DNA from 2 places in the Peribacillus sp. FSL P2-0133 genome. Region 2 is predicted to be linked to the other one. Evidence: a T-box and tRNA genes for the amino acid it is inferred to sense, from the RefSeq annotation. Region 2 holds a T-box; the other holds one or more tRNA genes.
The links. The T-box of region 2 lies ahead of MKY17_RS19930 (valine--tRNA ligase). A T-box ahead of a tRNA ligase gene usually reads a tRNA of that ligase, here a tRNA-Val.
Positions count from the first base shown of each region.

Region 1 (16,454 bases), 2.8 Mb from region 2:
TCAGGATTTTATAAAAGATGCTATGAAAGGTCCCGCTAACGATTTGAGAAACAAGGGAAGGCGTCATAGAGGGATAGCCGAGCAGACGATGCTGCATTTCCTTTGCGGATTTTGCCGTAAATGTTACAAGCATGATACTTTTTGGATCAATTTTTTTCACTGTAAGCATATAGGCAGTGCGTACCGTCAATACGCGGGTTTTCCCGCTGCCTGCTCCTGAAAGGACGAGAATTGGACCATCGATCGTCATTACGGCCTTGAGTTGCTCTGCATCGAGTACAACCCCTGATGAGGATAATTCTTGAAAGTATGGTTCCTCTGATTGTGCCAGACCATATGGTTTATCTGAATATTTCGGATTGCCGGTTATGGGCCGGCTTTTAAGGAAAGGTTCTGTAATGGTTTTTGTTTCCGTAATGGTTCGTGATGTTGGAATCCTAAATCCATTCTGTTCCATATATTCTAATGGCCTGTCCTCGTTCATCGGTTCTGAAATGGGCATTTCACAGGGGCCCTGCGACGGGTCACTATGATAAAAATAAGGTGTCTCATGGATTCCAATAAATAATTTCACTGGTTTATGACAAATGATACAAGAAAGCTGATCACGTTTTCCTTTTTCAAAAAGTGTCTGCAGCTCACCAGCTGAAACGGTATGTAAATGTACGATTTCATTGCCAGATTTTGCTTGATTCATATAAATGGATACCTCTAATCTATTAAAAATATCGGCAATACTCATCATACCAGAAGATTAGGAAAAAAGAATGCGGAAATCATGTTTAAATTATGGTTCCGGATAGGTAATTAAATGACAACATAACTATTTAAATATAAGGAGGGGTTACTATGGGATACATAGCACCTGTCACACAATTTGATTATATTCAATATGCCAACAGGAAGGTCGAAGCTGCAGAGAAAGTAAGAATTGTTAAAGGAACGACACTCATTCAACCTATCCGTTTTGATCAGGTGTTGGAAAGGGAAAGCATTGGAGGATTACTTCAAATACAAGATAATGATCGGGTAAGTACATATGGAGCAGGCATATATAAATATCAAATGGGCATGAGGGTCAGTGAAGATTTAACGGCTGGAATGACAGGAAAAGGAAGGGTTATCAATAAAATTGTCTAGTTTCTCCATGAAAGACAAAAGAGGACACGTGAAGTGTCCTTTTTGTGTTGATTCTTTTAAAGAATGTCAATTTCCACGATTAGAGCTAACAATAGTTGCAGTAATAGTTGGATGTTTAGAGCGATTTGTGCATCAGTTGTTGTAATGTCGATATCACGGCTGTTTTCAACAATTGTTTTTTGGCGCGTGATTTGTTTAACATTAGAAGATTGGATTAATTCTTGAGTGATCTTTTCAGCATTATCAGCATCTGCAATGGAAATGCTTACGATGACCGCAATAGCAGCTTGTAGTGCAGCTTGTAGAGAAAGGGCCGCTTTAACATCCGTTGAAGTGACATTTACATTACAAGAGTCTTTAATGTAAATAAGTTCTTCAGAAAGCTGTACTTGATTATTATCCTGTCTTGCCTCTTGTTCAATCTTTGTGTCATCGTCACAGAATCCTGACAGGGGATGTCTGGAAGCGGAATCTAGAGCCGACCATGATCTTTCAGAATCATCATGTGTGTTACAATTGCTACGATATACATTTTGGTTCATGTTGTTTTTTCCTCCTTAGGTTTTATTCCCTATTAAAATATGCTTTGATGATTAATCTGGTTGGACGAATAAATCAGTTAATTCGTCTATTTTTTTAATACTTAGAGAAAGTATTAGTGTGTGGGGGATGAATAATAAAGAAGCTGGAGCTTTAGGAATGAAATGTAAGTGCTGCTATGTCTCGTTTTACTTATTTCTCGCCAGCAAGTAGGGTGATTAGGTGATATGGTGCGTCATTTATCTTTGGAATCCGTGAATTTATTGTGAATGGAATTTGTAACTGGATTAACATCATGTTCCGTGATGTTCTTTTCTTGGTTTATGATTTTTTGTGATTGCTCTTGTAAATAACGAATGGTTTCTTTAAGGTTGTTTCTCTCTCTTTCAGTTAGATCGACTTTATCCTTTTTGAAACCATGTTTTCTCATAGTCCTCGAAACCAGCAGTTCCATCAGTCTTTTTTGAGACTCCTCCAGGTTAAATTCATTGTTACCCATAAAATTTTCCCTCCTTCTTGCTTTCTATATATAGACTATGTATTTTTGAGGAGATTGCCATTGAACGCAAATGTTTTTTTTTATAAAACGATATTTAAGTCCATGAACGAACAAAAAAGCTGTCCAATCAGAAGACTGAAAGGACAGCTTTTTTATATCATAAAATGGTTTTCTTCATCGTTTTATGAGGAATGCCAGCATCCATGAATTCGTCGGAAACGATCTCATACCCTAATTTTGAATAAAAAGGGATAGCATGCACCTGGGAATCAAGCTTCAATTGAGGCACTTCCTGCTGGATTGCGTATTCCTCAATGGCATTCATGATCATGGCGCCGGCACCATTCTTACGGCCCGATGATATTACACAAATGCGCTGGACTTTACCAATGTTGTCAATGACCCTGAAGCGGCCGGCACCGATTGGCTGATGCTGCTCATCATATAAAACGAAATGTGTGGACTCTTTTTCAAATTCATCGATCTCTTCTTCAAGAGGGACGTTTTGTTCTTGGACGAACACTTTTTTTCGAATCATATATGCATTTTCAAGCTCTTGGCTGTTCTCTGCGATTTTTACAAACACGAAATCATTCAGCTCCTAATCTAAATGTTTCATAAACGGTCCATGCCCCATCTTCAAGTTGATACAGCAAGTGAACTCGTTTAACTTCTTCTTCATGGCTGATGTCAAGCATGCTTAATTGGCCTAAAACATCAGAATGCTCATTATCGGATAAATCTTGAGCGATGGTAATATGCGGGACAAATGCATGTTCACTTTCACTTTTCATGAAGTCCTCATTGTTAAGTGCATCATGAAGCTCTTGAAGCCCTTCGGATAATTCCACTTTGAAATAAATAGTATTGCTTACGGGTTGGAAAGACTTCGTTTTCGTTACGCTCATCGTAAAAGGCCTGCACTTTTGAGCAATGCCTTTTAATTGTTCCGCGATTGTTGAAATTTCCATATCCGTCGCTTCGAACGTTGGTTTAAGCGTCAGATGCGGTGGTATGAAAGCGTATTTCGTATCATACCGTTTGCGATAGGAGTTAGCTAAATCTTGAAGTTTTTTTGAAGGGAAAATTGCAACACCATATTTCATAAATAAAACCTCCTGATATTTTTTTTGTTGTATTATAGTTGGACATGTTTTTACTTGAAACCATCTCAAAGAGATGATTTCGAGTAAATTAGAACATTTCCAATAGTGCTCGTTTTAAATCTGCCTGCCAATATTTCCAGGTATGATTACCTTCAAATTCTTCATAGAAGCAAGGAAATCCTTTTTGATTTATTAATTTATGCAATTCCCTATTTGGTTCTATGAAGTTTGCCTTGTTGCCATCCGTCGTCGGAACATCTGTTTCACCAGTCCCGATCACATGATAAAGTTCGAGGAGATGCGGATCCTCAAAATTACGTACAGCGTCCATTACTGCTTCATTGGCAAGTGGCGACTGCATGATGCATTTCCCGAATGTATGCGGGTACTGCAAAGCGGCCAATAAAGAAACTGTACCCCCAAGAGAGTCACCGATCAAAGTTCGACCATGTCCCATTTGATAGGTTGGGAATTCATCATCTAAAAACGGGACAAGTTCATGTGCAAGAAAACGTATGTATGAAATGTGCTGTTCCCCGTCCGGATGATATTTGCGCCTGCGGTCAAAGCGGTCTTTATAAGGAATGCCGACAATGATGATATTCTCGATCTCATCGTTCCCTAACAGTTCATCTGCTACCCTACCAATTCGGCCCATTTGAAAATAATCACGGCCATCCTGAGCAATCACAAGCGAATATTTATACAATGGCGAAAAATTAGCAGGCAAGTAAACAAGCAGTTCCAATTCTTCTGCTAAAGCTTCGCTTTTAAACATGTACTCTTTAATTGTGCCTTTGCGTAAACTCATTTTCCCGCACCTCAATGATAAATAATAATGAAAAACAACTTACTTGATTATTTTAGCATAGCCTTGCGACTTTTTCCCGTGACAAGAATTTAGAATATAAAATTTTCGTTATATTTTCTAAAAATTTAAATTATAAGGTGTTATAATACAAGGATATAGAAAAATAATACAAAAAAGGTGGCGAATAAAATGGCAGATGTACACGTACACAGCAGGGAAGTAACAAAGGCGGCTAAACGAACATTATTAGAGCGTGGTGTCAGTGTGGAGGCAATTGCAAAAATCGTTTATGAATTGCAGTTCCCGTACAAAGCTGATCTTAAGCTGGAGGAATGCATCCACAGCGTTGAGCGTGTCCTGTTGAAAAGGGAAATTCAACATGCCATTTTAGTCGGTGTGGAGCTGGATAAACTGGCAGAGCAAAAAAAGCTATCAGAACCCCTGCAATCGATTGTTGAGTCTGATGAAGGGCTATTCGGAGTGGATGAAACGATTGCCTTTGGTGCAGTACTCGGTTACGGAAGCATTGCTGTAACGACCTTTGGCCATTTAGATAAAAATAAAATAGGCGTCATACACGAACTTGATAAGAAGCAAGAAGGAATCGTTCATACCTTCCTGGATGATATCGTTGCAAGCATTGCCGCGAGTGCCGCCTCAAGGTTAGCTCATCGTCTGAGGGATGAAGAAGAATCGTTAACTGAACAGGAAAAGTATATCCAGGAAGAAGAAGAGTTAATAGGTTGAACCTTGATTAACAATCTTCATCCAGACCTGTCAAACCTGGCCTTAATGAGGCGGGCAGAAAGGATATTGGCCACTTTAAATGTCCGTTTTGTCTGCCTTAGAAAACAGAATGCGTGAATATGGCCTGGATAAATCTCAAGCACCTGAATTTTCCGCTGCGTAATCTTACCTTGTTCGGAGAGATAAATTATCTCCAATGGAGCATTTTCTTCCATATGTTTACGAAGTATATATTTCATTCCCTGTCACTCCTTTGCTGACTTGCTTGCTATCATTATATGCGAACAAATGTTTTATATGCAAGTGGAAAGGGAATGTTCGTTCGTGTTTTGCGGAGCGGGGAAATAAAATAAGAAAAAATTAAAACTTTTTTAATATAATGCGTTGACTTTTTAACAAAAAAACTTATAATAAATTATGTACTTAAGTAACCAGTCAGTCATTACATACGACTTGTTAGCTCAGTGGGAGAGCACTTCCTTGACAGGGAAGGGGTCGTGGGTTCGAATCCCTCACAGGTCATCAACTACCAAAGGCTCAAATTCTTGATATCACAAGGGTTTGGGCCTTTTTTTGTTTTCAAAGGTATAGTTCATAATATATTATTTACTCAATTGGTGGCGGATAGAGCAGCATTTAAACTTATTACAGGACAAGGCAAAGCCTATCGCTTATTCAGCTAACGATGGAGGTTAAAAGAAGACCATCTTTTTGGCTTTTCTTTAAAAGGTACATAATCATATTCTTCGGTAAAATCCACTTTACTATAATGTGTTGGATTACCTTTACTACCAAATACCATGCACGGGAATAATTTTTGGAAGCTCTGAACATGACGCATGAAGACTATGCAAAATATTGGCAAACGATGAAAGACTTCAGAGATTACGTTTCTTGGCTTGAAAAGTATAATACAATGCCTTCACTAGAAATGATGGTAGAACAATATCAAGAAGAACTACAACCAATGATAGAAAGTTTTAAAGTGAAATAAATAGAAGGAGGAATGTATGGAAGAGTAATTAAAAGCAAATTCCTTTTAGGGGGTCTATTAGGGGATTAATCACACTTCTCGTAGGACTTACCCTCCACTTCAGTATTATATAGTAAATATTTCCTTTATTTTCAACTGTGTGATTTTAATATATCAACAGTATATTATATTGATAAAGGAAGAATAACTTAATCTACTACTATAATGAAGTAAGTCTTTAAAAGGGAAGTGATAGTTAAATGCTTTATATAAGCGATATCGAAAAGATAATTAATAACACATTAAATGAGCACAATTTGGATATTATTTATGAATTTGACAATAATCTAAGTGCACCTATGAGTTATAACGTATCGACCAATACTATAAAATTCAATTACCTTCAAGTTAACGGTTATAAAGGGAAAATTAGAATTAAAGAGACAGAGGAAGACTTTGTTAAAATTATTCTTTATCGTATGATTGGTTATTATTTAGATTTTAAGAAAAACAAACATGATTTAAGGATTTTAATGTATGGTCACGAAGAAGAAAAAGAAAAGCTGAAATCTGAAATAGAAACTAATGCTTGGGATTATGGGAGAACATTAATACCTGAACAACTATTGGAGTCATATGATAAAGTTCGTGAATTAGATAAAATGCTAATAAATTAATGTACTCTAAGAAAATGGCGACCCGACTTTAAACTAAAACAAGAAAAAGAAGCCTCCTTGGAGAATCTCTCTGGAGCTGACTTTGAGTGAGAAATTAAACTGATATCCAATAAGACAAGACCCAGAGAAAGAGGAGTTGTCTTAGAAAGCTTGATAAATAAACAAATAGAAAATGAAGTTCAAAGTTCGTGCTCAATTTTTAAGAGAAAACATGGAAAAGCATATCGATTACTTGACTAAAGAAATACACTGGACTGAACATACTTCTGAAGAAAGGTTTTAATGAACAACATATACTAGATAAAGAGGAAGTATTATAGTTGAAGTGGGCTACAGAGAACGATTACGTAGATAAGTATTAAGACCTGCTCATCCAACAATTTGTTCATAGCAGTAATTCCGATACAGCAGACCATAATTAAGATGTTTTTATCCAACCAAACTTGAAGCAATTTAATCGAGAACAATTTCTTGCTATATATGATGGTATTAACAGAAACCTTCAATGTTATGCGCATAGAATGGGACGCTTAGTGCTATCTTTTATACATAATCAACATTAATGTTTCACAAGCTTAAATAAATGGACAGTCAAAGGGGACACTCATAAATGAGGTCCCCTTTCATAATGTATTACGGTAATAAAGTTTTATATTGTTCCATTAAATCACCTGCATATAAGCTTGTAATCATTAAGAAAATGGCAAGCCCAATGTATAATGAGAACCAGATGACTTTTGTTTTGAGACTCGATGAGTAATAGGATTTCTCTTTATCCCTAATTTCAGTTTGTTCTTGCACTTCTTTAAAGAACGTTGCTACTATTCGTTCATACGTGCCTATATTTTCAAAATCGGTTGGTCCGTACTGGTATTCATTCGAATTAGCAGCATCCATTAAGGATCTATAAATATTTAATTTTACCTCGGTCAGCTGTTTTTCTTTTAACTTATTATCATCAAATAGCGGGATATGCCAACTCTTCATGTTGTTAAACTTTTCATGTAGTTGGCTTAATTCCATATTCCAAATATTAACCACGCGAATTTTTTCTTCATCTGTTGCACCTGCATATTGTTCAAGTTGCCTTAATCCAAATTGATTCAATTCAATAATGATGTCTCTTTGATTTCTGGTTGTCTCGCTACGGAATTCTTTCCACCACTTAGAAATACCCAATAATAAGAAAAGAATTAAAAATGGATTTGGATGGAGAAACAAATATACAACCATTCCGATAATCCCTAATACCCAAAGCTTTGTGGAGATGACTCCTACTATACGTCCTCCATCAAGAGGATGCACAGGCATTAGATTAAATAGGTTAATCATGGCTCCAAGTGTAATAACTAAAAGCCAAAATGGATTTTCCGTCATCATAAATAGGGGGATGGCTGGTAGAAATGCTAATGTACCTAATAAAGGACCTCCGAAGGCAAGATAAGCTTCCTGGTTAGCATTCTTGGGTTCTTCTTTCAGGGCAATTAACGCTCCGACAAAAGGGATGAAAATGGCATTGGATGTTTTGATGCCTTTTCTCTTAGCAGCAAGTAAATGCCCCATTTCATGGATGTAAATTAGATAGACTAGGGCTACGGCAAATTTCCAACCGTAAACCAAGGCATACGCTCCTAATGAAACGAAAATAGAAATCAGGGAACCTACTTTTGCTATTTTCAATAGCGCAAACAACCATTTCATTTTTCCTAGGAAAAATAACCCGATTGCCCCCAAACTTAACCATCCTTTATTCAATTTAGATTCTTTCAAAATGTACCTCCTAGAGTAAATGGGAAAACAGATGACCCCAGTGACACTATGCCTATGTGAGCTTCTTCTTGATTTATCATCTTGCTAATATCCTTATTATATCGTATTTTTTCTTTTCCTTTTAGGAATATTTTTCTAGAGTATTAACTTTCAAGTATTACATTTTTTTATAATTAAGATAGAGTGTACCTATCACAGAAATACTAGATGGATGGAGGTAATGAACATGGAGTAAAAAAAGCTAAAAAAAATGAGGTTAGCGATGTGAAAAATGGTGAGAAAAGTAATACAGTCCTGGTATTGTTTATGGAGTTATAGAATCTACTGCTGGAGAAGAATTTCCAATATACAAAGGCTATGCTGTGGAACCTGCTAGAATGCATAAGACAGCATATACCAAGATCGGAAAAGATATTGAACTTATTTATAAATTTAATTGGACTAAGTACGAACCGCCAAAACGATTATATTCTCTTTCGGTAGTTATATAAGATACTTCTATAAAAAAGGATTTAATGAAAATACTTTAAAATGATAAACATGGATAAAACAATCCATCTTAACTATTTTAATCCCAATTATAGGTGTGGCGAAGCGCTCCTCAGTTTTTGTTCTTAGCAACTTGTATACAGGCTTTTAAATCAGATACTTCCAAAACACTCATCTCATTCTTCTATCTTTTAGTAGTTGTACCTTTTTAACAGAATTTGAAGTTAGAAGCTCCATATTTATGCATAAGCTAATGCTCAATTAATTATGTTATATATTTTTAATAACCAATTGATGTGAATATATGGAATTTACTAAACCGATTAGAAAGTGATCGTTCATAATATCTATTTGGAGCTTTTTGACTATGAAGGAGTCTCCTTCATAGTCAAGCTTTGAAAGTTGTTTTAATGTAAGTAAACGTAGAAAAATATCATTGATAGTTTCCATATATTTTTCTTTTTTGGACAAGAATGGAATAGTGATCACTACTTTTTATATATCAGGTAAAACCTATCATATTTTGACAGGGAAGGGTCGTAGGTTCGAATCCTTCACAGGTCATCAACTATCAAAGGCTTAAATCCTTGATATAACAAGGGTTTGGGTCTTTTTTATTTTTCATTTCCATTTATTACTCCAGTGTGTTTATGCATTGCACAAAGTTGTACAGAAACTGAGCGTGACGGTGAATCGTTCGTTGCATGACGTTAGCCACTTTGGTACACTATGCAGAAGTGCTTTTTTAGTTTGATTGCTAGGATTTACTATCGAATCGCATGGATGAGCTGCAGGATCTTTACATAAATCATGGTCCATGAGGCTGTGGGGTGTATCCTGAACGAACCCTTAAAATGGAACTCCTTTTACTGTAGACTTGTGGAGCAGTTACAAAACCCATTAATAACTTAACAATTTAAATGTGTTTCTAAGAAAAGACCATCTGTTCCCTCATACAGCAGGAGTTGTATGGGGGCTTGTATTTTATCAAGAATTTTCTGTTTAGATGACTATACAGTAATAAAATAAGGAGGAAGCAATGAACAATTATAAATTGACCATTCAATATGATGGCGGGCGATATAAAGGCTGGCAACGACTCGGTAATAGTGATGATACGATTCAAGGAAAAATAGAAAATGTCTTAACGGAAATGGTGGGGGAAAAAATCGAGATCATCGGATGCAGCAGAACGGATGCCGGTGTACATGCCCTTGCTCAAATCGCCAATTTTAAGATTGGTGAAAATCTGACTGAAGCTGAAATCATGAATTATTTGAATAGGTATTTACCAAGAGATATCAGCATTGTCGAGGTTAGGCTAGTTCCTGATCGTTTTCATGCCCGTTATAATGCTAAGGATAAAACCTATTTGTATAAGATCTGGAACGAGCAATATACAAATCCTTTCATGCGAAAATACAGTATGCATGTAGAGAAAAAGCTGGATATCACAAGAATGAAAAAAGCATGTCAACATTTTATAGGTGAACATGATTTCACGGCTTTTTCAAATGCAAAGTCTAAGAAAAAATCCATGGTGCGTGAAATATATTCCATTGATATAGAAGAAAATGCCGGATTCATCCAAATTACAGTGCGAGGCGATGGATTTCTTTATAATATGGTTAGAAAGATTGTCGGGACGTTGATAGAAGTTGGGTTGGGTGAAATAGATGCTGAAAATATACCAAGCATTTTAGAGTCAAAAGAGAGAATCCAAACGGGCCGTATGGCGGAGGCAGCTGGGTTGTACTTGGTAAAGGTTGATTTTTAGACCAAATATTGATGCATCGGTTAACGAGTAAAGTGTATAGGCAGTAGATAAAGGGAAGTAATAGGGAAGAATGGTAAAGGGGAATAGAACGAAAAAGGAGAGATTTTCATGAGATTAGCAGGAAAGAAAATAATCAGTCTTGTGCACCATGAATTTGAAGATTTAGAGCTCTGGTATCCCATTTTACGTTTAAAAGAAGAAGGAGCGATTGTTCACCTTGCTGGAGAAAAGGCAAATGAAACATATATTGGAAAATATGGTGTGCCAGCTATATCTGATTATGAGTATGGCAGTATTAAAGCTGAAGAATATGATGCCATTCTTGTACCGGGGGGATGGGCACCTGACAAAATTCGCCGGTTTCCTGAAGTGATATCACTTATCCAAAGCATGGAAGAAAATAAAAAACCCATCGGGCAAATTTGTCATGCTGGTTGGGTGTTGATCTCCGCTAAAATTTTACAAGGGAAGAATGTAACGAGTACACCGGGCATTAAAGATGATATGGAAAATGCCGGGGCGACTTGGATAGATAAGCCCGTCGTCGTAGATGGTAACCTTGTATCAAGCAGGCGTCCGCCTGATCTACCGGATTATTTGAGGGAATTGATAAACGTGATTGAAAAGAGTTAATTCATAATAGGCTGAAAAAGTGGTTTTTTCTTCTGGAAAAACCACTTTTATTATTTCTGCTATCCAATTACCCCAGAATGCGATATATTTAACAAAAATTGATATGATATTTTTTAATCTTAGTTATGATTCTCGCTGAAATGCAATGGATTATTCCCTTGATTGATCCTTAAACAAATCAATATACAAATTTCCTTTTGACCCTACGACAGCATACGAGATGTCAAAAACAGCAAGGTTTCTTTTTTTGAGTTCAGCCATTAACCATTCGTCATCGTAGGTGTGTTTGGATAAGTTTTCATATAAGATCTTCCCGTCATAGACCAGTTCAATCGGTACAGTTCCTGCAGAGGGCAGTAAAGGTAAATCCTGCTTGGTGGCATTTTGGTATTGTTCTTTTTTTAATACAGAGAGGGAGCCATTAATCTCTAAAATGGCATATTCGACTTCTTCTATGTTGAAGACATCTTTTCCACGCAAAGCCTGTTTAAGAGAATCCAGTGAATACCCCATTCGTTCCATTGACTCTTCGAGAATCTTCCCTTTTTGAATTAAGGTAGCAGGTTCTCCAGCGATCCATTTCCCGAAGCGCGGATTTCTAACCGCTAGAAGATTCAGCATAAAAACGACGGTACCCATAATAATAATTGCTATGATAAAATACAGGAATTTAATTTTAATATTGAATGCCAGATTTCCTGCAATTGTCCCCATCGTAATTGAAGCGATATAAAGGTGATAGGTCCTCTGGGCAATTGTCTGTTTACCGAGGAGCTGGACAAATACCCATAACAAAATAAAAGAGGTAAATGTTCGAAAGATGATTTCAACAGCGTCTGACATGACTATTTCTCCCTTACAAGACTCCGTGCAGTTAGTTTGTGATAGTATGTTCTTGCACCCTGCCGTTTATTCTGTAACTAAAAAACCGTCTTTGAATTTGGATCCATCTAGAATAAATTGATAGATGATTCAATGGGTGCGATAGATCATGAACAATTAATCAAACAAAAAGAAGCAAGTAGTTCGTTACTTGCTTCTTTTTATTTGGTTCAATAAATCCATGGATATGTTTACTTAGTATCGATTAAGAAATTTCTTCGAATAATAGTATCAAAATACATTTGCACGGGGGTATGTTTTGAGAAATATTCGGGAAATTTTCATTGACGATTTAAAAAGCATTTATAAAAATTTCTTTGTTTGTATCGTAGTAGTTTTTCTCATGTTCATCCCTTCCATTTATGCATGGTTTAATATTGTCGCATCTTGGGACCCGTATGCAAATACGGAAGGAATTCTTGTCGGTGTTGCCAATAATGATAAAGGTGCGGAGTTAAATGGCGAAGCCGTGAACATAGGCAAGGAAGTCATAGAGGGGTTAAAGGAGAATAAGGATTTAGGCTGGAGATTCACTTCGGAAAGAGAGGCGAAAGCTAAGGTGGAAAAGGGGGATTATTATGCATCCATCATCATTCCCGAGAACTTTTCCGAACATATTGCGACAATCATGACCGATGACCCTAAAAAGGCGGAGATTGATTACTATGTTAATGAAAAAATCAATTCCATTGCTCCTAAAATTACGGCAGCGGGTGCAAACAGCATTGTGGACAATGTGAGCAAAACCTTTATCAAATCGGCCAGTGGGAGTATCCTTGCAATATTTAATGAACTGGGAATCACCCTTCAAAACGAGTTGCCGACAATTCAAAAAATGAAGAATATGGTGTATTTATTAGAGGGTCAACTGCCTGAGCTTGAACAAAATATTAAAACCGTTCAAACACATGTTAAAAAGGCTGAAGATATCATTAAGAAGGTCAATGATGGATTGGATTCAATAGAAGGAATAACGTCGCAGAAGGACAAATTGGTGTCGGACGTTTCTAGTTATGTAGATTCAACAAGGCAGGCATTCGAAGAAATCAATCCCCTTTTGAAAAATGATATTGTGAATATCAGGAGCGATAATGAATCCGTTTTAGTACTGGCGAACCGGTTAACGGGTCAGGATTTGCCTGACAATGAGTCGAATCTGCTAGTGGAACAAGGGGTAACGAGGATAAATAAAGAGTTGTACCTTTTGGACAGTATGTATAATTTATTGGTGAGAGTCAATCAATTTAATGGGAAAAACTTGCTTCAGCCAGAAATACAGCTAGTTGATGAATTAAGGGATAATACTTCGAACCAACTTCAAGCGCTAAATGACCGAGCTTACGGTAATCTTATCGAACTTGGCGGGAAAAATGATCAAGTTTTGGCAAGCTTCCAGGAAAGTTATTCAAAGGAAACAGGGCCAAAATTCAATGAAATCTGGAACGAAACGGAATCAATATTGAATAATGTCCAGGTCACGATGGCGGAGGGAACCAAGGTTCTTCCTGAGGTGAGGACGCTGTTGAATGAGACCAATCGAACATTGGAAACACGTACAGGGGATATCGATAAGTTAATGAATAAGTTTCCGGAAATCGAAACGAAAATAAAGGCTCTAGCTTCTAAAATGAGGGAAATCGATAAGTCTTATGATATGGAAGAAGTGATCGATTTCCTAAGGAATGATATTGAACAAGAAAGTGAATTTTTTTCAGAACCAGTGCTGCTCAATAAGCACAGTCTCTTTCCGATTCCGAACTATGGATCTGCCATGTCCCCTTTCTTTACGGCACTTTCCCTTTGGGTGGGCGGTACAATATTGATTTCCATGCTTAGCGTGGGTGTTTCTCAAAAAGTCTACAGCCCGTATCAAATTTATATCGGGAGGTATCTTATATTTTTCATCATTGGGGTAATGCAGGCTCTTAGTGTTTCCATTGGGAATATCATCCTTATCGGTGTTTATGTAGCGGATAAATTTGAGTACATCCTGTTTTCTGTTCTGATAAGTACAGTATTTACACTCATTGTCTACACCTTCGTTTCCGTTCTTGGAAATGTTGGAAAAGGGATAAGCGTCGTCTTGATGGTCCTTCAAATATCAAGTTCCGGCGGCACTTTCCCCATTCAAGTCACACCGCCCTTTTTTCAACATATTAACCCTTTCTTGCCATTCACTTATGCTGTGGGTTTACTTCGTGAATCTGTAGGGGGAATAACATGGAGCGTAGCTGGCAAGGACATTTTTATCTTGATTCTCTTTTTAGTAATCACGCTCATATTAGGTATCATTTTGAAAAAGCCTCTGCATGCAAGGACACAAAAAATGAAGGATAAATTGTATGGAAGCAGGATTTTTTAATGTTATAAAAATGGATATTTAAATTAGCCTGAACCCTTAAAAGGGCTCAGGTTTTTTATTTGCTGAATGGAATTTGCCCGTATGTATTTTTGTGTAAGTTTGGAATATTTATCAATACATTGACAGTTGAATAGAAAGATACCGATAAATTAGAATTTTTGCATTTTTATAGTTGACAAAAACCATTGGATTAATCATTATTAAGAAATAATGTTTAGTAAATCGATGCGATATAAAAGTGGGGTGACTTAATGTATTTAACTATAGATGGCATTGAAAAAAGTTTTAAGAATGAAAAGAAAGAAAGCATAAAGGTGCTTGATAAGATAAACATAGAGGTCGAGAAAGGAAGCTTCGTTTCGATCGTCGGCCCTTCAGGATGCGGTAAATCCACACTCCTTTATCTGATTGCCGGACTTGATAAGGCAGATGTAGGTGAAATACGTGTAGCTGGAAAAAAAGTGATGAAGCCAGGTCCGGAACGGGTCGTAGTATTTCAAGAGGCGGGGTTATTTCCTTGGTTGACGGTACTTGAAAATGTTACATACGGATTGAAGTTAAAGAAAATTCCCAATGAAGAGGCTAAAGCCAAGGCATTGGACATTTTAAAAATGGTTCACCTCAGCCGATATGTTGACTCCTATCCACATCAACTATCAGGGGGCATGAAACAGAGGGTGGCCATCGCAAGAGCGTTGGTGATGGAACCGGATATCCTGTTGATGGATGAGCCATTCTCTGCGCTGGATGAGCAAACGAGGATGGTCTTGCATAAAGAACTGCTCGAAATCTGGAGAAAAACTAAAGTGACAATCTTTTTCGTTACCCATAATATTCGTGAGGCTGTTCAGCTTTCCGAAAAAATTATCGTCTTTGCAACCCGTCCCGGGAAAATTAAAGAGACGATTTCCGTCCCTTCCATGAAAGATGGAGTTATGCCGGATAGTGTAACTTTGCATACAGAACAAAGGGTTCTATCGATTTTACAGGAGGAAATTGAAAAAGTGCTGAAGGAGGAAATGGGGAATGATTACAGCTTTAAGACGAATCATATTCATCGCGATGATAGCGGGGATATGGGAAGTCACATCTAGACTTTCCAGTCTTCCGGAATTCATGTTCCCAAGCTTGACCCAGGTTTTGGAAACTCTGTTTAATGGACTGATGAGCGGACAAATAACTGAAGCCATCGCAAAAAGCCTTGGCCGTATCCTGATCGGCTTTACGATTGCCATTATAGTAGGTCTAATATTAGGATATTTCATTTGGCGCTTTAAATTGGTTGAAGACACTTTAGGATTCGTCGTGACGGCATTACAGTCCATCCCGAGTATCGTGTGGTTCCCTTTAGCGATCATTTGGTTTGGATTGAATGATTTTTCGATTCTCTTTATTGTCACCATCGGCGCAACTTGGACGATGACGGTTAATGCAACAAGTGGTTTTCGGAATGTACCCCAGTTGTATCAGCGGGTTGCCAAAACATATGGATCGACCGGGTTTCATTTTCTTCGCACCGTGATTTTACCAGCATCCGTCCCGCAAATAATATCCGGTCTCCGAATTGCATGGGCCTTTTCCTGGCGTGCACTGATGGCAGGTGAATTACTTGGCGGGGGAGGCGGTCTTGGACAATTGCTGGAAATGGGCAGATCACTGGGACAAATGGATTTGGTCATCTCCGTGATGATCATCATCGCAATCATCGGAACAATCGTGGATAATGTTGTCTTTTCCCGCCTTGAACGTAATGTTCAACTGAAATGGGGAGTGAAGTAACGGTAGTTTAATAAAATAATAGTTCAAAAGGAGAGAAAAATATGCTGAAAAAATCATTTTTTGCCCTTATTCTGTCTGTGTTGTTAATCGGAATAGTAAGCGGATGCACTCAATCCAGCAGCAATGATGAAGAAGGAGAAGGTTCAGGGGGGAAAACCGTGAAAATTGGATATTTTCCTAACTTAACCCACAGTGCAACGATCATTGCCCTCGAAAAAGGCTTTTTCGAAGAAGAGTTCGGTAAAGATGTTAAGATTGAAACCAAAACA
Region 1 covers NZ_CP150254.1:1,379,953-1,396,406, forward strand. Annotated here, with positions in the region: gene MKY17_RS06635 (ATP-dependent helicase) at 1-697, opposite strand, end outside; gene MKY17_RS06640 (hypothetical protein) at 850-1,140, shown strand; gene MKY17_RS06645 (spore coat protein) at 1,197-1,682, opposite strand; gene MKY17_RS06650 (hypothetical protein) at 1,916-2,179, opposite strand; gene MKY17_RS06655 (GNAT family N-acetyltransferase) at 2,337-2,765, opposite strand; gene MKY17_RS06660 (YjcG family protein) at 2,770-3,285, opposite strand; gene MKY17_RS06665 (alpha/beta hydrolase-fold protein) at 3,374-4,096, opposite strand; gene MKY17_RS06670 (phosphatidylglycerophosphatase A) at 4,286-4,843, shown strand; gene MKY17_RS06675 (hypothetical protein) at 4,861-5,082, opposite strand; tRNA gene MKY17_RS06680 (tRNA-Val) at 5,294-5,365, shown strand; gene MKY17_RS06685 (hypothetical protein) at 5,676-5,837, shown strand; gene MKY17_RS06690 (hypothetical protein) at 6,077-6,493, shown strand; gene MKY17_RS06695 (site-2 protease family protein) at 7,127-8,263, opposite strand; gene truA (tRNA pseudouridine(38-40) synthase TruA) at 9,792-10,529, shown strand; gene MKY17_RS06705 (type 1 glutamine amidotransferase domain-containing protein) at 10,638-11,162, shown strand; gene MKY17_RS06710 (DUF421 domain-containing protein) at 11,313-12,005, opposite strand; gene MKY17_RS06715 (YhgE/Pip domain-containing protein) at 12,304-14,406, shown strand; gene MKY17_RS06720 (ABC transporter ATP-binding protein) at 14,658-15,500, shown strand; gene MKY17_RS06725 (ABC transporter permease) at 15,433-16,185, shown strand; gene MKY17_RS06730 (aliphatic sulfonate ABC transporter substrate-binding protein) at 16,227-16,454, shown strand, end outside.
Region 1: it has a tRNA-Val gene. The T-box ahead of MKY17_RS19930 (valine--tRNA ligase) is inferred to sense a tRNA for this amino acid. The anticodon was not compared.

Region 2 (16,454 bases):
CAACTCGAAGAATGTCAATGTACGCCCGCAAGAAGGGCAGGCGGAGCGACGATTAGCAAATGAATGACTAGCTGGAACACTTAAACCGACAACGTTGAAGAATGAGCCTAAAATTAAGCCCAAAACGAAGAGATAGATATGGATAACCATCATTTATACATAGTGCATGAGGATTCGATTGCCTTTCTTTGAAACCCTAATATAAAAGTCCCTTCCGCTATGTAATAATCACTTAGGTTCTTCATGATTATCATTCCTTCCGTTATTTTATTAAGTAGATCCTACTATTCACCAGTCAAATAGAATCAATATATAAACATATTTTAACAAATATACTTTGTGATTTGTTATCAATCACTCTATTAGAGTTTTTTCTTTTCAAGAGACTCTGTTTACAAGAGAAAAGGACCTTTGAAAAGATCCTTTCCCAGACTGTAGACAAACTCGATGAAAACCGAGTTTGTCTACAGTTTCTTTAGGCGTTTGTGCAATTTGAACGTTGATTGGAACGTGAGGCACTCGTTTTCCGCGGGCGGTCCGTGAGCCTCCTCGGCGCCTTTGCGCCTGCGGGGTCTCCCCTGGACTCGTTGTTCCCGCAGGAGTCTCGAACACCCGCTCCAATCAACTTTGTTTTAACTTATAGATAGAATCCTTTTACCTAAAGTCTTTATTGTTTTAAAAATAGAATTAATAAAACTTGAGGTGAAGAGGATGCTTTCTAAATATGCATTCGGGAAAATTAATTAGTCCACCGGTAAAGACACATCCCTTTAGGCATCTTCTCTGATCAGGAACTCCCTCACAAGTGAAAGGAAATGAAGGGACCCTGTGATGACAAGAATCTCTTTTTCCCCTGTTTTCCTTCTGCCTTCCGTTATTGCCGCCTGCCAATCCCTGTTTATCCTTTTATTTGGATGACTGCACTTTTCATAAAGCGTTTTCGCATCCGCCGCCCGTTCATGGTCGAATTCGGTAATGATGATTTCCATCGCTTCCGTTTCCAGTCCATGAAGCATCTCGGAATAATTTTTATCTTTAAATGAACTGAATACGAATCGGTACTTATAGTCGGGGTAATGCACTTTTAGCGTTTCCTTCAGTACGTCGATGCCGGCAGGATTATGTGCACCATCAATGATCACCAACGGCTCATCCGATATTTTTTCAAAGCGGCCATCCCATTTCGCTTCCACTATTCCTTTAAGTATGCTTTTTTCATCGATATTTTCCATTCCTAATGTGACAGCAGCAATGGCCAGTGCCGCATTCTCCATTTGATGACGGCCTAACATCCGCATTTCCACATTTTCGATGGACCTGTCTGCAAGAGAAAAGGAGAAACTTTGCCCACGTTCACTTTGCTTTATTTTGCCTACATGAAAGTCTTTGCCTAATTGGTAATAAGGTACGCCTAATGTCGACGCTTTTTCTTCAATTACTTTTGCTGGTTCCCCGGCTGTGACTCCGCTAATGATCGGCGCCCCGCTTTTAATGATGCCCGCCTTCTCAAAAGCAATTTCCCCAAGTGTGTTTCCCAGGATGTTCGTATGTTCCAATGAAATCGAGGTAATGATCGAAAGAAACGGCTGGATGACATTCGTTGTATCGAGCCTTCCTCCCAAACCGGTTTCCATCAAAACCAAATCCACTTCCTTTTGGCTAAAATAAGAGAATGCCATCGCAGTCAAAATTTCGAACTGAGTGGGACCATTCCCCTTACTGTCCATCTCTTGGATGATCGGCCAAAGCTCCTGGAAGACAGCGATAAAATCCTTATCACTGATTTCATCCTCATTTATCTTCAGCTGCTCATTCATCCGTATTAAATAAGGAGAAGTGAAGGAAGCGACCCGAATGCCTTGGGCAAGCAGGATTGCTTTAATATATTGCAGGGTTGATCCTTTCCCGTTGGATCCTGCAATGTGAATATACTTTAGCGCCTTGTGCGGGTCACCTAATTCAGTTAACAATGCTTCCATCCGTGATAGGCCAAAATTCATGCCCAATTGAACTTGGCGCCGTTCAAAAAAATGATTGATTTCTTTCATGGTTGTGACCATAATCGTTGAGCCTCCTCTTTCTTTATACCGCTCTTATGCGTTAAGATTATTTTATCAATATATGAACGATTAACCTAGATGAAAGGTAGTGTTTTACTATGAAACCTTCAGATTTCCACTGTTGGATTGTCGTTAACGGCTATTTACAGCATGATAAGTTTTCCAGTTTGGCTTTGTTCATTAAAGAGGCGGCTGAAAGGAAAGATATCATGGCAACCCTTATCCGCAATTCAGATCTCATTCCCATTATCGAAAAAGGAGTGCCACTGCTTAAAGGTGCCTTTGATAAGCTGCCTGATTTTGTCCTGTTCATGGATAAAGACATTCATTTGGCGCGCCATTTGGAATTGCTCGGCATCCCCGTATATAACAGCAGTACAGCGATCGATATTTGCGACAGCAAAGCAAAAACACATCAAGCATTGACCGGGCATGGTATACCGATGCCGAAAACCATATTTCCCCCTTTTACGTACGAAGGGATTGAAAGAGTCAATATGGATGCTTTCATACAAATCGGCAATGAACTTGGGTATCCCCTTATCGTTAAGGAAGCATACGGTTCATTTGGGGAACAAGTATATTTAATCCAAACAGAGGATGAGTTACTAAAGACGATCCATAATCTTGGCCACAAACCATTTATCCTCCAGGAATTCATCAAGCACAGCAAAGGTCGGGATATTCGTGTGAATGTCGTGGGCAATCAAGTCATAGCAGCGATGCAACGCCATTCCGAGCAAGACTTCCGAGCTAATATGACTGCCGGGGGGCAGGCTGCACCATATATACCCACCAGTGAAGAAGCACAACTTGCCATCCGATGTGCACAAATACTGGGTGCAGACTTCGCTGGCGTCGATTTGTTATTCGGTGAAGAAGGTCCGCTTTTGTGCGAAGTGAATTCGAATTCGCATTTACTGAATATTTATGATTGTACAGGCATCAACATCGCTGATAGCATGTTCGATTATATCTTGAAAGAATTAGGAAAAGGAAGTGCATCTGATGAAAAAACAAGCAGGCTGGTTGATTTATAACCGTGAGGATGCCTTGAAAAATAAGGGATACATAGAATGGATGCTTGACGAAGCAAGTAAGCTTGATCTTGATTTACACTTTCACTTTCGGGAAGACCTTAGGATCGGTCATCGTTTCAACGAGTTGTACGTGGAACATGGGACACAGCCAATTTCATTGCCGGACTTTGCTATCGTCCGGACCATCGACCCTTTTTTTACAAAGCAACTTGAGCAACTGGGGATTGCTTGCTTTAACTCCTCCTTCGTATCGGAAATCGCGAATGACAAAGCAAAGACGCATCAATATTTGTCCTCGCTCGGGATTCCAATGGCCGATACCGTATATTGTAACGGGAGGCCGAGTGCCGATGACATGGAGTTCCCTTTCATTGCTAAGGAAACACGTGGCCGCGGCGGGAAGCAAGTATATTTAATCGAGCATGCCGATGATCTTGCCGAACTGTATGATGGGAATTGGATAGTCCAAAAACCTGGCTTATTCGGTAGGGATATCCGCGTCTTCGTGGTTGGGAAAAAAGTGAAGGCTGCTGTACTTAGGGAATCCGCTTCCAGTTTCAAGGCAAATTATACGCTGGGCGGATCGGCTTCTCTATATGAGCTGACTGCTTCTGAATTAGCCCTTGTTGAAAGAGTAATGAGGTCATTTGATTTTGGCCTGGTCGGTATCGATTTCATATTTGCGGAAGATGGCAGCCTCATGCTCAACGAAATCGAGGATGTCGTCGGCAGCCGGACATTAAGTGCACTAAGTGATATGAATATCGTACGGGAGTACCTTACATTCATAAAAGAAAGACTATCATCCTAACGGAATATTTTTCTTAAATAGCGTTTAAACACAAAAAGGATGAACCAGCTTCAAGCTGGTTCATCCTTTTGTTTTATAGTTGTTTCAGTTCGCTGATCCTGTGGATTACAGAGTCGCGTTTTTCGCTATAGTCTTTTTCCTTGGCACGTTCTTCTTCGATGACGCTTTCCGGCGCCTTTTTAACGAAGCCCTCGTTGCCCAATTTTTTCTGTACGCGCTCAACTTCTTTATTAAGTTTGTCGAGTTCTTTTTCAAGACGTTTCACTTCTTCGTCAATATTGATCAGTCCTGTAAGCGGAAGGATTAGCTCTACGCCAGTTACGACAGCTGTCATGGCTTGAGCAGGTTCTTCGACTTCGATTCCGATCGTCAATTGTTCAGGATTACAGAAACGCTCGATATAGCTGCTGTTTTTCTGTAATGTCCCTAAGATGGACTCATCTTTCGCTTTTAAGATCAAATTGATTTTTTTGCTTAGCGGTGTGTTTACCTCAGCACGGATATTACGGACGGAGCGGATGATTTCAACCAGCAGCTTCATTTCCTCGGCTGCAGCTGTATCCGTCAACCCTTCATTCACTTCCGGCCAAGCGGCAACAGTGATGGACTCACCTTGATGCGGTAGGTTCTGCCAGATTTCTTCGGTAATGAATGGCATGAACGGGTGTAACAATCTCATCGTGTTATCCAGTACATAAGCCAAGATCGAGCGCGTCGTTTTCTTAGCTGCTTCGTCTTCGCCATATAGCGGAAGCTTCGCCATTTCAATATACCAGTCACAGAAATCATCCCAAATGAAGTTGTAAAGCACACGGCCCACTTCACCAAACTCATAACGGTCCGCAAGTCTGGTTACGTTTGAAATCGTTTCATTCAAACGCGTCAAGATCCATTTATCAGCTACAGACTTCTCACCGCTTAAATCGATTTCGTCATAAGTCATGCCGTTCATGTTCATCAAAGCAAAACGGGATGCGTTCCAAATCTTATTGGAGAAGTTCCAAACCGCTTCCACTTTTTCCGTGCTATAACGAAGGTCCTGGCCTGGCGAGCTGCCCGTGGATAAGAAGTAACGCAGCGAATCGGCACCGTATTGATCGATTACATCCATCGGATCGACACCATTACCAAGCGATTTACTCATCTTGCGCCCCTGTTCGTCACGAACCAGACCGTGGATCAGCACATCTTCAAATGGACGTTCACCTGTGAACTCAAGAGCTTGGAAAATCATCCGCGATACCCAGAAGAAAATGATATCATAGCCTGTCACAAGTGCCCCGGTTGGATAGTAGCGTTGGAAATCGACACTGTCCTTGTCAGGCCAGCCCATAGTCGAGAACGGCCATAATGCCGAGCTGAACCATGTATCAAGAACATCTGTATCTTGTTCCCAGTTTTCAGCGTCCGCAGGCTCTTCGTGACCTACATACACTTCACCTGTTTCTTTATGGTACCAGGCTGGAATGCGGTGACCCCACCAAAGCTGACGGGAAATGCACCAGTCACGGATATTTTCCATCCAACGCAGGTACGTTTTTTCGAAACGGTCCGGTACGAAATGAACTTTTTCCTCATCGGTTCCTTTTTGAAGCTCAACGGATGCATCAGCCAACGGCTGCATTTTAACGAACCATTGAGTCGAAAGATATGGTTCAACAACAGCACCGCTTCTCTCTGAATGGCCGACTGAGTGAAGGTGATCTTCGATTTTGAAAAGTACTCCTTCTTCCTGAAGGTCCTTGACGATTTGTTTCCGGCATTCAAAACGGTCCATGCCTTCATATTTACCAGCCTTTTCATTCATCGAGCCATCTTCATGCATGACAAGGATGCGTTCCAAATCGTGACGGTTCCCGATTTCGAAGTCATTCGGATCATGGGCCGGAGTAATTTTGACCGCGCCTGAACCGAATTCCATATCGACATAATCATCACCGACAATCGGGATTTCCCGGCCTGTAATTGGCAAGCGGACCATTTTGCCGATCAAGTGTTTATAACGGTCATCTTCAGGGTGAACAGCAACAGCAGTATCGCCAAGCATCGTTTCTGGACGGGTGGTGGCAATTTCAATTTCACCTGATCCGTCAACCAAAGGATATTTCATATGGTAAAATGCGCCCTGCACATCTTTGTAAATAACCTCGATATCGGATAACGCCGTTTTCGTTGATGGATCCCAGTTGATGATGTATTCGCCGCGATAAATCAAGCCCTTGTTATAAAGCGAAACGAACACTTCGCGCACAGCTTTTGAAAGCCCTTCATCAAGAGTGAAGCGTTCACGTGTATAATCAAGTCCAAGACCGAGCTTTGACCATTGTTCACGGATATGGCTCGCATATTCCTCTTTCCATTTCCATGTCTCTTCAACGAATTTTTCTCGCCCAAGGTCATAACGGCTCACGCCTTCAGCACGAAGTTTCTGTTCTACTTTCGCTTGAGTGGCGATACCGGCATGGTCCATGCCCGGTAACCATAAAACGTCATAGCCTTGCATCCTCTTCATGCGTGTCAATATATCTTGAAGCGTCGTATCCCAAGCGTGGCCAAGATGAAGCTTACCTGTCACGTTAGGCGGCGGGATGACAATCGTATATGGTTCTTTTTTATCGTCACCCGTCGTTTCGAAAAACTTTCCATCAAGCCACCATTTGTAGCGGCCTTTCTCTATCGTCTGCGGATCATATTTAGTCGGCATAGAAATTTGGTTCTCTTCCATAACATTTCCTCCTTTTTGGGCATAAAAAAAACTTCCATCATCACAAAAGGACGAAGGAAGTTGTTCGCGGTGCCACCTTTTTTCCGAAAAAGAAAAAAATCTCTTTCGGCTCTCAAATCGGATAACGGCTCTTCACCGGCCTTCGCTACTAAGAGGTTCACGAAGACTGCTCGCGGACGACTTCGGATGCTGCTGCCTGGAAACCTCGCACCAATTTGGTTTCCTCTCTGAAAAGTGCATTTCATCTTACTATTTCCGGTCTTTGCATTGATTTATATTCATATGTAAAATCATTGAATGCATATAGTATATAGTACAAAAAACATGGGGCTCCAGTCAATCATCTTTTCGCTTACTTTCTCAGTAATCATCCCATTTGATACAATTCAAGTTCATTTTCTTTAGTTTATCCTCCAGGAACAGTGAATGTGACGGCTGTTTCACCTTTTCCACTGCCCACCCATAGAATATAAGAAGTCCTAAAAAGGAAGGTAATAATATGAAGCGAAGATATACTCCCTATACTTTACCGCCTTGGGTGAAGAAATTCCGCGGTGTCTGCCAGCAGTTCATCTTCCCCTTTATTGTGTTCCAAGGATTACGTACGCTGATTTTCCCGACTTTCTTCGATATGCTCCTGCTAATCGCCTTTATTTTCCTGGCCATGTCTTTGTATTTCGACTGGATTTAAGTATTCCCTTACAGCAAAAAAATATACATGACTGGAGATGATCCAATCATGTATATTTAGCTTGGGGGTGATTGTTCTTCTTTGGCAGCCTCGGCAGCAGCCTTTTTCTTCTGTTCGATTTCTTCGATTTTCATCACCATATATTCAATATTTTTCAAAAGCCAAAATTGCCGCTGCAGTTGTGTAACATTATCAAGCTCTGAACGATGACCCCTGCCATCGGAGTAACCCTTCACTAATTCCAAAGCTGACCCAGGGAATGCCAGATAACTTTGCATGAGCAGCAATTCTTCTTCTTTCAACGGAAAATAACGAAAATAGTTATATAGCCAGTCAACGCAGTCATCGCATTGGACAGGATAGGTCCTTGCCGATTTAACGAGAAATGGCAGTAAATCGAAATGCGGCGGAGCCGTATTCGAATTCTCAAAATTGATGAAGTAGCCATATCCCCGCTCATCATAAACGAAATGCTTCATGGAAACCTTTCCGTGCGTGACCACGGTTCGAACCTTTTCACTATCCTTCGTTTTTTCATACCAGGTTTCAAACTTCTTGATCGAGTACTTCAGCGCCTGTGAAATATCAGTGTAGAAAGAACAAACCGTCAGTTCGAATGGAGACATATACCACTTCTTTTCACAGCTGACAATATACTCATCGATAAAGTCCTTCTCGTTATTCCAGGCATCAAGCGTCCGCTCATAATGGGCTTCCCGTTCCTCGATATCCACTTGTATTTCCTTAACGGAAAGTGTATGCATCCTAGCAAGCTCCCTGAACATTTGCTTATGATTTTCATCGCGCTCCCCGTCCCTTTCATTATTGAGCCAGGGCATCAGGTAATACAAACGTCCATTATGAAGAACGGCGTAACGCTGATCCATCGTTTGATAAATGGGAACGATCCGGTTATAGCCTCGATGGTACAATTTTTGAACATTTTTGATAAAATCAATGCCGTTCTGCGGTAACATGGATTTCAAGGCAAATGTACCGCGATCACTGTATATTTTTTTTACACGTCCGAAGTCCTCAATATATTGTACATACATGGCATATTCCTTCAATACGGTCTCCGTGTCCCGATCCCGATTGGCAGGCTGCTGATTCTCGTTTTCCCTCACGAGACTCACTCACTTTCTCTAAAAAAACTAAACGATCCGATTCCTCTAGCACCTAAAAAACAGGAGCAGACCATATGCTCTGCTCTCTGTCCTGGTCAATTCTTATATGCAACCGCCTTCGGTATATAGATGACTTGCCCTTCATGGACGTTCTGATTCGACTCCAATTCATTGCTGAAAAGTATCGATTGAACCGTAACATCATATCGTTGAGCCAAGTCATCAAGCGTTTCCCCTTGCTGAACAATGCAAACCTTCATCCTTACCAGTTCTTCTTCTTGTTTCCGTCCGAATAAATCCATGATGGATAGCTGCTTTTCATCATGATCGGCCGTTTCTTTATCATCACGTTCCGCGGCTTGCTTCCTGCCTTTGAAATTCTTAACCTCCTTAGCCGGAGGGGCTGGTCTTTCCCTCTTTTTGAATAGATCGCTTATGGACGAATTGAATTCCTCTTCCTGCTCCACCTTCACATTCTCATTAAGGATAGGACCCGCTGCAACGTCATCTTCTCCCTGCCTGATGACATCCTCGGTTTCCAAATTTGCAACCGGGCTATTTTGATGCTTGGTTGCATGACTTGGCTCTTCCACTACTTCTTCTCTCAATGTCACCTTAGGAATCTCCATCTTCTCCATGGAATCCTGCCTGCTTGGTACTTCCTCCAGTTTCGCCTCTCCCATTGAAGGTACCTTTTCCGCGGAGTCAGGCGGATCGCCAATTACTTCTTCTTCTACAGCTTCTTCCTCTCTATGCACTTCCGTTTCCCACTCCTCCTCTTCAGGATATGGTGAAACGGGCATTTCAAAAACTGGGACATTATGCTGATCGCTTAAATAAATCGGTTCCTCTTCTTCTTCTTCGTTTGCTTCAGAAACTCGTTTTGATTCTGCAGAAAAAGGCGCGTATAACTCTTCTTCCTCCTCATCACGGAAAACAGGCTGAAAATCCGGGATTGGCGGCACTGCAGCTGCATAAGGAATATATGACTCATTTTCCCCATCCGTTTCTTCCTGTTCCTCTATTTCTCCAACTTCCTGCTCGGTATCGAAACGTTCTTCCACATATGAATCATTATAGATTCCGGTTATCAAAAGGTCCGCCTGCAATTTCAAACAGTTATGCTCTGGCATGGCATAATCAAAGCTTTGAATCGAGACATCGACCTCATCCAATGAGGCAATCCGATTATTCGGAATCGTTATATCAACCGGAAAACGGTGTGTGAACTCATTAAGTCCATCGAGATGCCTCTCGACCTTTTGAACCGCTTTTGGCAAAAAGGTCTGCGAAAACTCCTCTTCTTCACCATTTTGCGAGCCTTTGTATTCACCGCTTAAATCTAACGAGCCTCGTATATAAACATATTGATCACTTTCTTGAATCGCCACATTTGGATCAAGGGAAATGGAATATAGCTCAGCCACTTCCTGTCCCTTCTGGAACCAAACGGATTCCTCTAAAGAAAATCGTAAATACGATTCATTTTCTTGCGACAAGACAACTCCTCCTTTCAGCTTCAGGAAACGGTACCTATACCAATATCAATCTATGAAGGGAGGAAGCTGATTATTCCTTAATTTCATTTGCAATACTCCTTATATTTCCTAAGCCTTTTAAAAAGAAGGAGTTTCAATTTTCAGGCTAAAATTACGCTGGATTGTATCAACCGGCCTCCTACTTTTGATTCGTTTCTTCCATTTACCGATTGAATTCAAAAAAAACTGGCTGCCATTCTCCAAAAGCCTTTGGAAAAATGGTAGCCAGTTCAAATTTATTATTATCGAATATAGCGGTAGTTCATGAAGCCTTGCATCATTTTTTTAACTTTGCAAAAGCCTTTTCTGCCGCTGCAATGGTCTTTTCGATATCTTCATCACTATGTGCAGTGGAAAGGAATAAACCTTCAAACTGTGACGGCGGCAAGTAGATGCCTTGATTCGCCATTTCCCTATAGTAAGAAGCAAAGAACTCTAAGTCGGATGTTTTAGCTGTATCATAGTTTATGACTTCTTCATTAGTAAAGAAAAGTCCAATCATGGAACCGGCACGGTTGAATGTATGGGGAACTCCGTACTTTTCCGCTGCTTCGCCAATTCCTTTTTCGAGCATATCCCCTTTTCGGGTGAACTCATCATAGGATTCTGGAGTCAATTGGCTCAGCGTTTCAAGGCCAGCCGTCATCGCAAGAGGGTTACCAGATAATGTCCCCGCTTGATAAATTGTCCCACTCGGGGCAATTTGTTCCATGAATTCGCGCTTGCCTCCGAATGCTCCGACAGGCAAACCGCCGCCAATTACTTTCCCAAGGCAAGTCAGGTCAGGTACGATGCCAAAATAGCCTTGTGCACAATTATAGCCGACACGGAACCCTGTCATAACTTCGTCAAAGATCAATAGAGCCCCGTATTGGGTCGTCACTTCACGTAAGCCTTCGAGGAAACCAGGTTGTGGCGGAACCACGCCCATGTTCCCTGCAACAGGCTCTACGATGATGCAAGCGATGTCTTCGCCAAATTGTTCAAACGCATATTTGGTTGCAGCAAGATCATTATATGCTACGGTAATCGTATTTTTTGCAATGCCTTCCGGTACTCCAGGGCTATCCGGTAAACCTAATGTTGCAACGCCTGAACCCGCTTTGATTAGCAATGAATCGCCATGGCCATGATAGGAACCTTCGAATTTCAGGATTTTATCACGGCCTGTAATGCCTCGTGCCAGCCTTAGTGCACTCATCGTCGCTTCGGTTCCTGAAGATACCATCCGGATCATTTCAATCGAAGGCACCCGTTCAATGACCAACTTGGCCAGTTCATTCTCTATAAGCGTAGAAGTTCCAAAGCTTGTACCTGATTCCGCTACCTTTTTCAATGATTCCACGACACGGTCATTCGTGTGACCCAGGATAAGCGGTCCCCATGATAGAACATAGTCGATATATTCATTTCCATCGATATCATACATTTTTGAGCCTTTTCCACGCTCCATGAAAATGGGATCCATGTCCACAGATTTGAAGGCACGTACCGGGCTGTTCACGCCGCCTGGCATCAAATTTTTTGCTTCGGCAAACGCTTTTTTCGATTTTTCATATGACCGCATGATTCAATCCCCTTTTTCCATTACAGGTTATATTTTTTCTATCATTGATTATCTTCGTTTATCCAGCGTGCTACCTCTTTTGAAAAATACGTAATGATCAAGTCGGAACCTGCGCGTTTCAAGCCTGTCAGCATTTCCATCACTATCGCTTTTTCATCAATCCAGCCATTTTGGGCAGCAGCCTTAACCATTGAATATTCACCGCTGACATTATAGGAAACAACCGGAAGATTAAAGTTATTCTTAACGTCCCTGATGATGTCCATGTAGGAAAGGGCTGGTTTCACGATTAGGAAATCCGCACCTTCAGCAACATCGGATTCAGCCTCACGGAACGCTTCAAGGCGATTGGCGGGATCCATTTGGTAAGTTTTCCTGTCGCCAAATTGTGGCGCACCATTCGCAGCATCACGGAATGGGCCGTAAAAGGCCGAAGCATATTTCACCGCATAGGACATGATCGGAATATCTTCATAACCCGCTTCATCCAGACCTGTACGGATGGCCGCAACGAAACCGTCCATCATATTGGAAGGCGCAATGATATCGGCGCCGGCCTCTGCCTGGCTGATTGCCGTTTTGGCAAGAAGGTCAAGAGATGCGTCATTGAGGATTTTTTCCCCTTCAACGACCCCGCAATGGCCATGGCTTGTATACTCACAAAGGCAGGTATCCGCAATGACAATAACTTCAGGATATTGTTTTTTAATAAAGCGGGTTGCCTCTTGCACAAGTCCGTTGTGATGAAATGCCCCTGTGCCCTGTTCGTCCTTATCATGATCAAAAGGGACACCGAATAAAATGACTGATTTAATTCCCAAACTCACGACTTCATCCATTTCGGCCCCCAGATTATCCATGGAAAGCTGATAGATGCCTGGCATAGAGTTGATTTCATTTTTCACATTTTCCCCGTCGATGACGAAGATCGGATAGATCAAATCCTCTTTATGCAATTGTGTTTCACGGACTAATGCCCTCATGCCAGCACTTGCACGCAAGCGGCGGTGGCGATTGAATGGAATGTTTTTCATTTTAAAGTTCCTCCCTTTTTACTTCTTTTCAAGATGAAGCGTATTAACTCCGCAACCATGGCATCCGTCGTATAAACATCTGGACAGACATCTACGGATAGCCCATGTTTTTCAGCCGTTTTAGCGGCAATCGGCCCGATACAGGCGATGATGATCCGGTCTATGTATGTATCCAATTCATGGCGTTTCATGATCTGTAAAAAATGATTGACCGTCGATGAACTCGTAAAGGTTATGATGTCGATTTCATGGTTCTTTATAAGACGCACCAGTTTTTTTTCACTGCTTCGGGGAAGCACTGTATGATAAATAATCACTTCATCACAAGATGCACCAGCTTCATTGATCGCCTCCGCAATGACTGCCCTTGCGAGATTTCCTTTTGCCAGCAGCACGCGTGCCCCCGGATCAAGCCGGGTATTGAACTCCGCCACGAATCCTTCGGCAACAAACTGAACTGGAACAAAATCCGCCTTATATCCATGTCGTTTCAGGGCCGCTTCTGTTTTGGAGCCGATTACGGCTATTTTCGGAAGCTTTAAAGGCTGGTTTCCAAGTAGCTTAAAGAAGAAATCCACCCCATTTTGACTGGTCAGAATGATCCAGTCATATGTAAGCAACTCTTCTAACCGCTGTTGTACATCTTCCATATGATCAGGAAGAGTGAACTCAAGCAATGGCACAAGAAGCGGCGTTCCGCCATTTTTTTCGATCGACTCTTTTAAACCATCTGCCTGTCCTTTCCCTCTGGTGATTAATACCTGATAATCCTTAAGAGGTTGAACGGGATTCATTACTGATCAAGCTCTTCTTTTACGCGATCGATCAATTCTTTACCGCCCATTTCACTAATCTGTTTGGCAGCAGCATGCCCAACCGCCTCGGGATCAGCACCCTCAACCATTTCTTTATAAATCACCTTTCCATCCGGGGCAGCGACTAAAGCCGTCAACGAAATGGATCCATTATCTTTTGCCACCGCAAATCCGGCAATCGGAACTTGGCATCCGCCTTCCATTTTATCCAAAAAGGCACGTTCCGCTTCAACCGTTCTTTTCGTTTTTTCACAGGTCAATTTTGCAAGTTCCGCCAACAGATCTTTGTCGTCTTCGCGGCATTCAATGGAAAGTGCTCCTTGTCCAACCGCCGGAATACAAATATCCTCATCTAAAAATTCCGTTACGATGTCCTGCTCCCATCCCATTCTTGATAGTCCGGCCGCTGCTAAAATGATAGCATCATAATCTTCCGTTTTCAGCTTATTCAGACGGGTATCGATATTACCGCGAATCCATTTAATTTCAAGGTCCGGCCTTCTAGCCAAAATTTGCGCGCCGCGGCGCAAGCTGCTTGTACCTATGATGGAGCCGGGCTTCAGTTCGGAAAGGGTTTCATGGTTCTTTGATATCAAGGCATCCCGATGGTCCTCTCTCGGTGGTATGCAGCCAATCGTCAAGCCTGGAGGCAGCACTGCAGGCATATCTTTCATACTATGTACGGCCATATCAATTTCTTTATCAAGCATCGCTTGTTCGATTTCTTTAACGAATAAGCCCTTTCCGCCAACCTTGGAAAGTGTTACATCAAGGATTTGGTCACCCTTTGTGACAATTTCCTTCACTTCGAACTCGTATGGAACCCCAAGCTCTTTAAGTTGATCGATAACCCAGTTCGTTTGGGTGATCGCTAATTTACTACGTCTAGAACCGACAATTATTTTTCTCATAGTTTCCTCCTATGTATTCCAAAAGTGGAATGTTGAAAGGCTTCCGAAAAGGAAAAAGTTAATTAACACAATCATGAAAGATCCAATATTCAGAAAGGCTAGTGTCCTTCCATACATTTGTTTCCGAATTTTCAAGTATAAAAACACACTGTAAGCGATAAGCAAAATGAATGAGCCGATGATTTTCATGTCCAGCCAGGATACTCCAGGCACTTTTATATAAGCCCATTGAATCCCCAGGATAAGGGAGACCACTAATAATGGAACACCTATTACCGCGAGGACATAAGACATATGCTCGAGCTTTGTTAAATCGCCGAGTCGAAGCAGGCGTTTCCCCCATTTCTTCCTTTTCAGTAAATCATATTGAATTAAGTATAAAAGTGAAAAAACGAACGAAAGCGTGAATGCCCCATATGATAGGATGGCAAAAGTGATATGTATGAGCAATAGCTCTGAAACCAGGCGCTGTGCAAGCACTTGAGATTCTATCTGAACAGGTGCAAAGGTATGGATGGCCATGACCATGAAACCTAATACATTCGTAAAAAAGACCGTAAAATCGACTCTTAGCAATCGGTTAATGATTAAAGATAGCGATATGAGGACCCATGCATAAAAATATAAGCCTTCAAAAATCGTCAATACCGGGAACCTTCCCGTTTTCAACACATACAGAAACAAAAAAATTGTTTGCAGTACCCAAACAATAGAAAGCAACCAGAAGGCGACCCTATTCGCCTTCTGGTTATTATTAAGGAAATCGATAAAATATAAAAGCATACTGATGGCATACAACAAAACAGTGGCTTCATGCAATCTTGTCATTAGTAATTCCATATCTACCTCATTACTGGACAGGAACTGGATTCAATAGGGATGACTTGGAGCTGTTCCGTTCTTTTTCATCCGCAACCAGCTGGTCTTCAATCAATTCCTCTAAATGGAAGATTTTCATGAAATTATTCAATTGCTCTTTTGCATTCGGCTCATCTGCCAGCTCTTTTGCATATAGTATCGGATCTTTCAGCATTTGGTTGATGATGCTTTTCGTATGCTTGTTCAGAACTTTTTTGTCACGTTCGCTTAAATGCGGAAGCTTTCTTTCGATGCTTTCCATCGTTTCCTTCTGTATCGATAGGGATTTTTCCCGTAAAGAAGAAATGACGGGAACCACACCAAGCAAATTAATCCATTGGTTGAAGTCCACAATTTCTGATTCGATCATCAATTCTATTTTCTCGGCAGCTTTTTTACGTTCTTCGATATTGGCTTGCACGATCCCTTCAAGATCGTCAATGTCATACAAGAAGACATTTTCCAGCTCGGCCAATGTCGGATCGAGGTCACGCGGCACTGCGATATCGACCATGAAAATAGGACGGCCTTTACGAAGCTTATTGACGAATGACATCATTTCCTGTGTTACAAGAAGATCTTTTGATCCAGTTGAAGTAATCAGGATATCAGCTTCCACTAAAGCGCATTGCAGCTCTTGAAGCTGTTTCGCCGTACCATTGAATCTCTCGGCTAGGTCGACTGCCTTCTGGAAGGTACGGTTAATGACCGTAATGCTGTCTGCGCCATTGCTATGAAGATTTTGAATGGCCAGCTCACCCATCTTACCGGCCCCAAGAATCAAAACATTCTTGCCGTTCAGGCCTCCAAAGATTTTTTTTGCAAGCTCGACTGCCGCATAGCTGACGGAAACGGCATTGGTATTGATTTCGGTTTCCGAATGAGCTTTTTTAGCTAATGTAAGGGCTTGCTTGAAGAGATGGTTAAAAACGGTACCGATCGTATCTTCCTTCTGACCTAACAGATAGCTTGAACGTACTTGTCCCAAAATCTGAGTTTCTCCCAGTATCATGGAATTCAGGCCGCAGGTAACTGAAAATAAATGCTCGACAGCCCCATCACCTTCATAAATGAACAGATATTTAGAAAATTCTTCTTTATCGATATTAAACCATTCCGAAAGAAATTCCTTTATATAATACCTGCTTGTATGAAGCTGGTCACCGACCGCATATATTTCCGTCCTGTTGCATGTAGAAATAATAATGTTTTCCAAGATGCTTTTTTTATTTTTAAGAGCTTTCATTGCCTCGGCAAGTTCGGCTTCGTTAAACGAT
Region 2 covers NZ_CP150254.1:4,136,091-4,152,544, forward strand. Annotated here, with positions in the region: gene MKY17_RS19910 (A24 family peptidase) at 1-153, opposite strand, end outside; gene MKY17_RS19915 (folylpolyglutamate synthase/dihydrofolate synthase family protein) at 771-2,060, opposite strand; gene MKY17_RS19920 (RimK family alpha-L-glutamate ligase) at 2,159-3,100, shown strand; gene MKY17_RS19925 (ATP-grasp domain-containing protein) at 3,069-3,911, shown strand; gene MKY17_RS19930 (valine--tRNA ligase) at 3,985-6,636, opposite strand; T-box leader at 6,680-6,908, opposite strand; gene MKY17_RS19935 (hypothetical protein) at 7,136-7,327, shown strand; gene ysxE (spore coat protein YsxE) at 7,384-8,454, opposite strand; gene spoVID (stage VI sporulation protein D) at 8,550-9,953, opposite strand; gene hemL (glutamate-1-semialdehyde 2,1-aminomutase) at 10,270-11,559, opposite strand; gene hemB (porphobilinogen synthase) at 11,601-12,593, opposite strand; gene MKY17_RS19960 (uroporphyrinogen-III synthase) at 12,590-13,387, opposite strand; gene hemC (hydroxymethylbilane synthase) at 13,387-14,319, opposite strand; gene MKY17_RS19970 (cytochrome c biogenesis protein) at 14,329-15,159, opposite strand; gene hemA (glutamyl-tRNA reductase) at 15,170-16,454, opposite strand, start outside.